3 regions of the Bradyrhizobium sp. 179 genome follow, and region 2 is predicted to be linked to each of the others. Evidence: predicted binding sites of a transcription regulator. Region 2 holds the regulator's gene; each other region holds the start of a gene.
The links. The regulator LexA, encoded in region 2, represses DNA repair genes until DNA is damaged. The targets are predictions, from matches to a motif close to TGTTCNNNNTGTGTTCNG.
Positions count from the first base shown of each region.

Region 1: a site for LexA is predicted at 1,170-1,187, ahead of IVB12_RS24510 (ATP-dependent Clp protease adaptor ClpS). Genes of this name have one in related genera too.
Region 3: a site for LexA is predicted at 1,601-1,618, ahead of IVB12_RS09220 (helicase-related protein). Genes of this name have one in related genera too.

Region 1 covers NZ_JADPJR010000104.1:122,274-125,548, reverse strand. The annotation lists gene IVB12_RS24520 (enoyl-CoA hydratase) at 1-537, opposite strand, end outside; gene IVB12_RS24515 (MarR family winged helix-turn-helix transcriptional regulator) at 534-983, opposite strand; gene IVB12_RS24510 (ATP-dependent Clp protease adaptor ClpS) at 1,218-1,913, shown strand; gene IVB12_RS24505 (ATP-binding protein) at 2,014-2,946, shown strand; gene IVB12_RS24500 (tannase/feruloyl esterase family alpha/beta hydrolase) at 2,984-3,275, opposite strand, start outside.
Region 2 covers NZ_JADPJR010000009.1:199,984-203,258, reverse strand. The annotation lists partial or broken gene IVB12_RS02790 (ComEC/Rec2 family competence protein) at 1-571, shown strand, start outside; gene IVB12_RS02785 (hypothetical protein) at 712-1,146, opposite strand; gene lexA (transcriptional repressor LexA) at 1,714-2,415, opposite strand; gene glp (gephyrin-like molybdotransferase Glp) at 2,593-3,275, opposite strand, start outside.
Region 3 covers NZ_JADPJR010000036.1:124,768-128,042, forward strand. The annotation lists gene IVB12_RS09215 (DUF3108 domain-containing protein) at 488-1,297, shown strand; gene IVB12_RS09220 (helicase-related protein) at 1,899-3,275, shown strand, end outside.

The sequences.
Region 1 (3,275 bases), on a different contig from region 2:
CACCCGGTTGGCGAGGCCCCATTCCAGCGCGGCCTGCGCCGGCACGGTCTCGCCAAGTGCGAACATCTCGTAAGCTCGGGCGTAGCCGATCCGCGCCGGCATCAACAGGCTGGAGGCCGCTTCCGGCACTAGCGCGAGGCTGACGAAGGGCGTCGACAATTGCGCATTGTCGGCGAGCACGACGAGATCGCAATGCAGCAGCATGGTGGTGCCGACGCCGACGGCGCGGCCCTGCACCGCCGCAACCAGCGGCCGGGTGCAACGTGCCAGCGACTGAATGAACCGCACGACGTTGCGGCTGCCTTCCGACTTGCCCGCTGCAACCGCGGCAAATTCGCCGACGTCGTTGCCGGCAGTGAACATGTCGCCCTCGCCGCGGATCAGGATCACGCGAGCGGACGGATCGAACTCGGCGGATTCGATACTGTCGGCGAGCTTGCCGTACATCGCGTCCGTCAGCGCGTTCTTCTTGTCGGGGCGCGCCAGCGTGAGGGTAAGAATTCCGCTGTTGTTCTCGATCCGGACGTGCTCGGTCATTCGTCTGCTCCTCTTGGAAACTTGTCCTGAATGCTCATCAGCCAGCGTGCGACGATGTCGATCTCCGCAGCCGTAAATCCCTCCGTCAGCGCCGCGTTGACCTCCGCCGCGCCTGCTTTCGCCTGCGCCAGCGCGCTGCGCCCCTTCGGCGTCAGCCAGATCCGCCAGGCGCGCCCGTCCTCGTGGTCGGCCCGCCGCTCGATCAGTTTGGCGGCTGCCGTGCGATCGACCAGGCCGGAAATACCGGCCGGGCCAAGATCCAGCGCCGCGCCCGCCTCGCCGATCAGCACACCATCCTGCTTGCCGAGAATGAACAGCAGCCCGGCCTGCGCCGGCGTGACCTCGCTCTCGGGGCGAGCCGCCATCCAGCGCTGCAACCGGCGTTGCGCGACGCTCAGCAGGTAGATCAGGCGATGGTGGCTCGCTGCGGCTTCCTTATTTCGCATACGAAATATATAATGCGAGGCCAATCGCGTTGTCAAAGAGGGGTTGCCGATGCGGCATGGCCATGGCGATCGCGGTCGTGCCGATCGTCAAGCCGACGCGGCACGAAGGCGGCGAGTGGGATGGCGCATTGAAATTCCATCGGGAATTTGACGCACCCGTTGGCGCTTGACGGCCGCCCTCCTTTATGTTCCATATTTGTTCTTCACTCGTTTTGGTTGCAATAGGATCGTTTCATGACGAAGGATGCGCGCGGCGAGCGCGAGCCGGCTCAGCTCGTGATTCACAATGATGACGAAACGCCGGACGAGTTTGTCATCGGGTTGCTCCGCCAGGTTTTTGGCAAATCGGAGCGTGAAGCGGCCGCGGTGATAGCGCGGGTCGAGCGGGAGGAGAAGGCCACTTGCGGTCCGTACCCGCAATCGGTCGCCGAGGCGCTGTTCAAGTCGGCTCAGCAATATATCTGGCTCGGCCAACATCCGCTGAGGATCACGCTTGAAGAGATTAAGACCCCCTGCGAGCTCTGCGGCAAGCCTGAGGGACAGACCGATGTTCGGATCGGGAGCCGCACGGTCTGGCTGTGCAGCGACTGCATTCGCGCAGCAGACACCGTGAACACACCGCAAGAGCCGGAAGAGGAGTTCGAATACGCTTGCGACGTGCTTGACTGGCATTTTGCCAACGTCTCGCGTAGCAATCTCGTGACCACCATCCGCCAGTTTCCCGGCCATATGCGGGTCGATGTCCAGGCAGCGATCGAGGGACTGTTCGGCAAGTCGATCCGGCTGTTCGGGCTGAACGAAGAACAGCGCTACGAAACGCTGTCGATCTCACGGCTCCTCCGCGATGGCCGCAATGCGCTCGCGATTGCTCCGCTGCAATATTCCGACGTGGATGTCGGCGAGAAGAGCCCGAGTCAAATGTCTCGATAACGGCCTCTGGCTGTGCGAGCAGGATGGCCTTCGTTACGCGGTCTTGCTGTGTGCCCACCGCGAATACAGCCGAGAACCGGGAATTCGGATCGAGATCCTCGTGCCGGCAGGCACCGCGGGCGCGGCACTCGTGCAGCAGTGTTTTGGCGAGCTGGAGCAGGCCGTGCAAGCTGCGCGCAGCTATCGCGGCAAGATCCTGTCCCTCGACGCCGATTCCGACTATCGCGGCCGCTCGCGCGGCATCACGGTGCATCGGCTGCCGTCGGTTGCGCGCGATGAGGTGATCCTGCCCGAACAGACCCTGCGGCTGCTCAATCGCAACGTTCTGACTTTCGTCAACACCCGAGATCAATTGCGCCGGCTCGGCCAGTCGACACGTAAGGGCATCTTGCTTTACGGACCGCCGGGCACCGGCAAGACCCATACGATCCGCTATCTGGCAACTCATTTGCCCGGGCACACGACACTGATCATCACCGCCGAGCAAATCGGGCTTCTCGGCGCTTATATGAGTCTGGCACGGCTGCTCCAGCCGTCGATGGTCGTTATCGAGGATGTCGATCTCATCGCCCGCGACCGCGACGACATGGGGCCGTGCGAAGAATCCATGCTGAACAAGTTGCTCAACGAGATGGACGGGCTGAAGGAGGACGCGGACATCCTGTTCGTCCTGACCACCAACCGGCCTGAGGACCTCGAAGGCGCCCTCGCCGGCCGCCCGGGCCGCATCGATCAGGCCATCGAAGTCCCGCTGCCGGACGAGACCGGCCGCGGCAAGCTGGTCCGGCTCTACGGCAAGGGGCTGCCGCTCGACGATGCAATCATCGCAGAAGCGGCCCGCCGCAGTGAGGGCACGAGCTGTGCCTTCACCAAGGAATTGATGCGACGGCTTGCGCAAGGGAGCCTCGCGCGAGACGGTGGCAATTCCGTCGTGTCTGCCGACATCGACGAGGCGCTCGACGACATGTTGTTCTCCGGCGGCAAACTCAATGCGCAATTGCTCGGAGGCGCACAGGCGATGGCGACGAGATAACGCCTACCCACCGAAGTGGCGGGCTTGGACTGAGCGTTTACGGCGCGCAGGTGAAGCTCGAGGCCTCCGTCACCGGGCCCGACTTGTAATGAGGCCAGGCCGGCCAGCGGCACAGCGGCATCGCGCGCAGCGTCGCGAACGACGGCGCTTCGACCTTCTGCTCGGCGACTTCGAGATCGCCGGGCGCCTTGCCCTGCTCGACCCAGTCGACCAGCACGTTCAGCATGTCAACATTGGCCGGCGCGCCGGAGCCGACATGGTCGACCCCGGGCGCGGTGTAGAGCCGCGCGAACTCCGCGGTCTCCGCCTTACCGAGCTTGCGCTCGACG
Region 2 (3,275 bases):
GCTGGCTTCCATCGCGTGGGGGCTGTCGGTGCGGCAGCCCGATATCCTGATTGCCGGGGACGGCGCCAGCGTCGCGGTGCGGGGCAGGGACGGGCAGTTGCATGTGATCCGGGCGAGCAAGGATGGCTTTCTGCTCAAACAGTGGTTAGCTGCCGACGCCGATCCGCGCGATGCCGGGAGTAGCTCGCTGGCTGACGGCGTGTCGTGCGATGAGTCCGGCTGTGTGACGCCGCTTGCCGACGGTCGGCTGGTCGCGCTTTCCCTGCGCATCGATGCGCTGGCTGAGGATTGCAGTCGTGCCGCGCTGGTGGTCACGACGCGCCCCGCGCCGCCCGATTGCGCGGCGATGGTGGTCGACCGGCAACGTCTCGCCAGCCAAGGCGCGCTGGCATTGACGCAGCGTGGTGACGGCTTTGCGATTCAGGCGGTGAGAGCAAGAGGCACAAGCCGTCCCTGGCTGCCGGCCGGCGCCGGCGAGGGTGATTTCGACGGCAGCCTTGTGCCGAGGACGGCCGCGGCCCGCAACCGGGATGCAACGCCGGCGGAGACCGACCTGCAGGTCGACGATTAGGCGCCGGACGATTAAAAACAAACGCGAAGAGTAGGTCCGGGTCCGACCGGACGTTCCGCAGCATTAAATCTTACCATCTCGCCGGCCTCGGCCGGCGATGGCAATTTCAATCCTGGCCCGACCCCGCGGGCGGGGACGGCTCAGCCAATCGGCAAGCGCGTGATCGTCGACCGGCTATCGGCGACGATCTGCGGCTTGTGCTCGCGCTCGCTGACCGGCTGCGTCACCGGCAATTGCAGCACGGTTGCGCGCTGGCCTTCGACGAGCTGCGTCACCAGCACGTATTTGCCGTCGGGGAATTCGATCGCGTCATGATGGCGGTCGGGTATGTGCGGATCGATCTTGCCGAACTTGCCGACGCGGGAGTTGATGGTGCGCGTCCAGATCCAGCGATTATCGTAACGGACGTTGTCGGCGAAGGCGAGCTCCGTTCCCGGCAGCAGGCAGACGGCCACGGTCGGATCGGCCGCGGAAGCAAAGCCGCGCGTTGAGGTGCCGCGGAACGTTGTCGACACGATCGTCTCGCCGACTTCGGCGGGGCGAGATGCAACGGCATGCAGGCTGTAGTCACACATCGGGTGCTCCTCATTCGAAGATAGCAACCCGCGCCTCCTTCGGAGGCGCAAGCCTCTATCAGAGTGGAAGCACGTAACGCTCTGCTCCGTTGTAGGCAAATCTGCGGCTGGCGTTGCCGGACGCGATCACATTATCTTTCCCGAAGCCATAGGAACAAAGCTCGCTTCAGTGCATTCGGCGGATGCGAGCGCCCGTGGCCTACGGGCGCCGACCAGGGGAATGTGGCCAGCTTCGCCGTGGCTGTCGGTCGATGGCAGTTCGGGCGTTGCGGAAATGCTCGCTCCCTGCGTGCGCCGACTTGCGTGCGTGGTGCTGCAATTGAGTTGCGAATGCTTGCGCGGCCGATCAAGCGATCAGCACGCTGCGAAGGCGCTTAAGGCGATCCTGCACATCGTAATCTCCTAAGATCTCTTCACAAGCGATGAGTGCTTGGGGCCGCATGCCGAGGATGGAGCGCCGGAGAGAGGGGCCGGATAATCTGCGCAAGACCAAAAGACTATCCAGCTGGAGCGGACCGTCGTCCGCTCCAATCGGAATCATTGGTATCGAATGACCGCTAGCTCGTCTCAGTACTTGCGGTACAGCCCGATCAGCTTGCCCTGAATCTTCACCCGGTTCGGCGGCAGGATGCGCACCTCATAGGCGGCATTGGCGGGCTCGAGCGCGATCGACGCCCCCCGGCGGCGGAAGCGCTTGAGCGTCGCTTCCTCGTCGTCGATCAGGGCCACCACGATGTCGCCGGTATCGGCGCTCTCGTTACGCTGGATCAGCGCCATGTCGCCATCGAGAATGCCAGCTTCGACCATCGAATCGCCGCGCACTTCGAGTGCGTAGTGCTCGCCTGAGCCGAGCATGTCGGGCGGCACGCTGATGGTGTGACTGCGGGTCTGCAACGCTTCGATCGGCGTGCCGGCCGCGATGCGACCCATCACGGGCACCGCAACGGGACGCTCGCCCTCGTCCGCGGAAGAACTGGAGCTCGCGCGCACCTTGCCGAGATTGCCCTCGATGACGCTCGGCGTGAAGCCGCGGCGGCTGCCGGCGGCGGCCTGGAGCTCGGGCAGCTTGATCACCTCGATGGCGCGGGCGCGGTTGGGCAGGCGGCGGATGAAGCCGCGCTCCTCGAGCGCAGTGATCAGGCGATGGATGCCCGATTTCGAGCGCAGGTCGAGCGCATCCTTCATCTCGTCGAAGGAGGGCGGCACGCCGCTTTCCTTCAGACGTTCGCTGATGAACCGCAGAAGCTCGTATTGTTTGCGCGTTAACATCTCGACCAAAGTCCCCCGGTTGATGTCGTTCGATTCCGAGACGCTGAATTGGAGCGGTAGACCGCTACATGCTCGAAACAAATCATGAACGGACACTATATGTTCCATATGTGTTCCGCAACTGCTTAATTTACCGTGAACGCGGCAAAGTTCGCGGAACGCGTGTAGTGGATGCGTTCAGACGGGCAGGCGCAGCACCTCGCAAGGCGAGCCGGCCTCTGCCTTCGGAGCGAACGGTGCGCGGACGAGAAGTGCCTGTGCTGCAGCGAGATTCGCAAGCAGCGAGGAATCCTGGTGATCGACGGGAAGGGCCACCAGCGTGCCGTCGTCGCGCGTCTCCAGATGTGCGCGCAGATAGTCCGCGCGCATATCGTTTGCGTCCACATCGCGGCCGAGCACGGCGCGCTCTTGTCGGTGATGAATCACGGATCGTCCCGACAAGGCGCGAATCAGCGGCACCAGGAACAGGAAGGCGCACACGTAGGATGACACGGGATTACCCGGCAGGCCGATCACGCGCATCCCGCCGAGCCGCCCATGCATCATCGGCTTGCCCGGGCGCATCGCGATCTTCCAGAACGCCATCGCGACGCCTTCGTCCCTCAGCGCCTGCTGGACCAGATCGTGGTCGCCGACCGACGCGCCGCCGCTCGTGACCAGGATCTCGGCGCCGCTCTCGCGGGCGCGGCGGATGCCGGCAGTGGTGGCCTCCAGCGTATCGGCGACAATGCCAAGGTCGATGGTATCGGCCCCCTCGCTGCGGGCGAGCGCGTGCAGGGCGTAGCCGTTGGAATAGACGATCTGGCCGCGACCGGGCGTGGTTCCCGGCATTACCAGTTCGTCGCCGGTGGCGAGGATCG
Region 3 (3,275 bases), on a different contig from region 2:
CCCAACGATTTGCGGCCGCCATTCGGGGCGCCACGGGGGCAAATTCTTTCGTCCTTGCAGGGAGCGGGCGGACGTATAGGGGGGAAGGGGCGGGACGTCAAGGTTTTGGGGTGGATTTAGCCCCACGCCGGGCGTCATCGCCCGCGAAGGCGGGCGATCCAGTATTCCACCGGCGCGGCTGGAGTCGAGGGGCCGCAGCGTGCTGGATGCCCCGCTTTCGCGGGGCATGACCGCGGAGGGGGCGGGGAAAGGTTGGCGCCAAGGGCTACCGCCCGATCACCAAAACGGCAATGATCGGAACGCCTTACCATCACATAAAGGGCGTATTCGCGGCCGAAGAGTCCTGGGGAGTTCCGCCGCTTTTGGCGTCCAGCACATTGTTTGCCGCTGTTTTTGGCTTAACTAACAAGGCCTGACGGCCCCATTGGATGGCTTCGTGAATATCCTGACCTCTCACCCGCCGCGGCGGCGCGCCGGCCAGTTGGCCCTGGCGGCGTTCTGCGGCCTCGTCTTGGCGTGGGGAGCGGCGCCGGCAACGGCGCAAGGCAAGCTCGAGGCGCAATATGAGGCGACACTATCGGGCATTCCCGTCGGCAAGGGCGCCTGGAACATCGACATCCAGGACGACGTGTTCGCGGCCGCGGCTTCCGGCGGCACCACGGGGCTTTTGAAGTCGTTCGCGGGCGGCTCGGGCACCGGCGCCTCGCAGGGCCGCGTCGTCAACGGCGCGCTGGTTGCGACCGGCTATCAGGCCTCCACCACCACCTCGAAGAAGACCGAAGAGATCCGCATCACCCTCGACAAGGGCAATGTGAAGGATTTTGCGATCCTGCCGGAGCCGCCGGTCGACCCCGATCGCATCGTCGTCACCGAAGCGCATCGCCGCGGCGTCTGGGATCCGATGACGGCCTCGCTGCTGCGCGTGCCCGGCAATGGCGATCCGGTGTCGCCCGAGGCCTGCCATAATAGCGCGCCCGTGTTCGACGGCCGCATGCGCTACGACTTGAAACTCGATTTCAAGCGCATGGAGAGCGTGAAGGCCGAGAAGGGCTACAAGGGCCCGGTCGTGGTCTGCGCGCTCTATTTCGTGCCTGTGGCCGGCTACATCCCCGATCGCCCCGTGATCAAATACCTCGCCGCCCAGCGCAACATCGAGATCGCCTTTGCGCCGGTGGCGGGAACGCGCATTCTGGTCCCGTTCTGGCTGAAAGTGCCGACGCCGTTGGGACCTGCGATGCTGGAAGCGACCAGCTTCATCACCTCCCCCCAGCCGCCACGCGTCGCCAAGACGCAGTAGGGGTTCTTAACCCTCCCCTCCAAGGGAGGGTAAAAGAAGTCTTGTGAATTCAACGGCTTACCTACTGTGCATGGGGTTGTTTTCGCACTTTTTGTTTGGCAGGTCGGCGAAGCTGGAATCCATTTGACTCCCGCCTGATTCTGATTCGACTCCCGGCTGTCCCCAGCCTTAAGGAACACGTCATCAAATCGTCGCTTGTACGGCAGCCGGAGCCTTCATCTAGTGCACGCCTGTGGCGAGTCCCGCGACATGTTGCGTGAACGGAACGGGACTCGGCAGGGAGTCAGCGATTCGGCCGCGATTCGTTCTAGAGTCGTTCCGAAGCTTAAGGCGAACGGGAAAAGCGTCGCAAAGTGAGACACTGCGCGAGGTTGGGAAGACTGCTCCGCGTTCGCTGTCACCGCGCGGCTTGACCGGGCGATCCAGTACGCCGAGGCAATCGTGGTTGAGCCGATGAGCCGCGGCGGACTGGATGCCCCGGTCAAGCCGGGGCATGACAGCGGAGCGCGTGGTGGCGTTCGGAGACATCGCTGACACCTGATCGCCTCATCGTCTCAAACAGCACTGACATTCGCCCAAATCGGCACTACCTATCTCCAGAATGGCTTTTTCTTCCTCCCCCTTCGCTTCCGAGCGTGCCCCCGGTGCCGGCGTCACTGCGGTGCTCGGGCCGACCAACACCGGCAAGACCCATCTCGCCATCGAGCGGATGCTCGCGCATCCCTCCGGCATGATCGGCCTGCCGCTGCGCCTGCTTGCGCGCGAGGTCTACAACAAGATCGCCGATCGCGCGGGGCCAGAGAGCGTCGCGCTCGTGACCGGCGAGGAGAAGATCAAGCCGAAGAAGCCGCGCTATTGGGTCTCGACCGTCGAGGCGATGCCGCGCGATCTCGACGTCTCCTTCCTCGCCATCGACGAGGTCCAGATCGCCTCGGACCTCGAACGCGGCCACGTCTTCACCGACCGCATCCTCAACCGCCGCGGCCGCGACGAGACGCTGCTCTTGGGCGCTGCGACCATGCGCCCGATCATCGAGCGCCTCTTGCCGGGCGTGTCCATGATCACGCGGCCGCGCCTGTCGCAGCTCGAATTCGCCGGCGACCGCAAGATCACGCGCCAGCCGCGCCGCACCGCCATCGTCGCCTTCTCCGCCGACGAGGTCTACGCCATTGCCGAGCTGATCCGCCGCCAGCATGGCGGCGCCGCCGTGGTGCTGGGCTCGCTCAGCCCTCGCACCCGCAACGCGCAGGTGGCGATGTTCCAGAACGGCGATGTCGACTATCTCGTCGCCACCGACGCCGTCGGCATGGGCCTCAATCTCGACGTTGACCACGTTGCCTTTGCCTCCGATCGCAAGTTCGACGGCTACCAGTTCCGCCGCCTGACACCCTCGGAATTTGCGCAGATCGCCGGCCGCGCCGGCCGCGCCACGCGCAACGGCACCTTCGGCACCACCGGCCGCTGCGCGCCGTTCGAGCCCGAACTCGTCAACGCGCTCCAGAACCACACCTTCGATGCCGTGAAGATGCTGCAATGGCGCAACTCGAAGCTGGATTTCTCCTCGCTCGGCGCGCTCCAGGTGTCGCTGAACCTGGGCCCAGGGCACGAGGCGCTGACGCGCGCCCCGATCGCCGAGGACATGCGCGTGCTCGACCACGCCGCCCGCGACGTCGATGTGCGCGATATCGCGCATGGCAAGGCGGCCGTGGAGCGCCTCTGGGAGGCCTGCCAGGTCCCCGATTACCGAAAGCTGTCGCCGGCCGCTCATGCCGAGCTGGTGACGACGCTGTACGGCTTCCTGATGCAAAAGGGATGCATCCCCGATAGCTGGTTTGCCGCCCAGGTCGATCAGGCCGACCGCGTCGATGGCGACATCGACACGCTGTCGGCCCGGATCGCGCAGATTCGCACCTGGACCTTCGTCGCCAACCGCCCGGATTGGCTGAAAGACCCCGAACGCTGGCAGGGGATCGCGCGC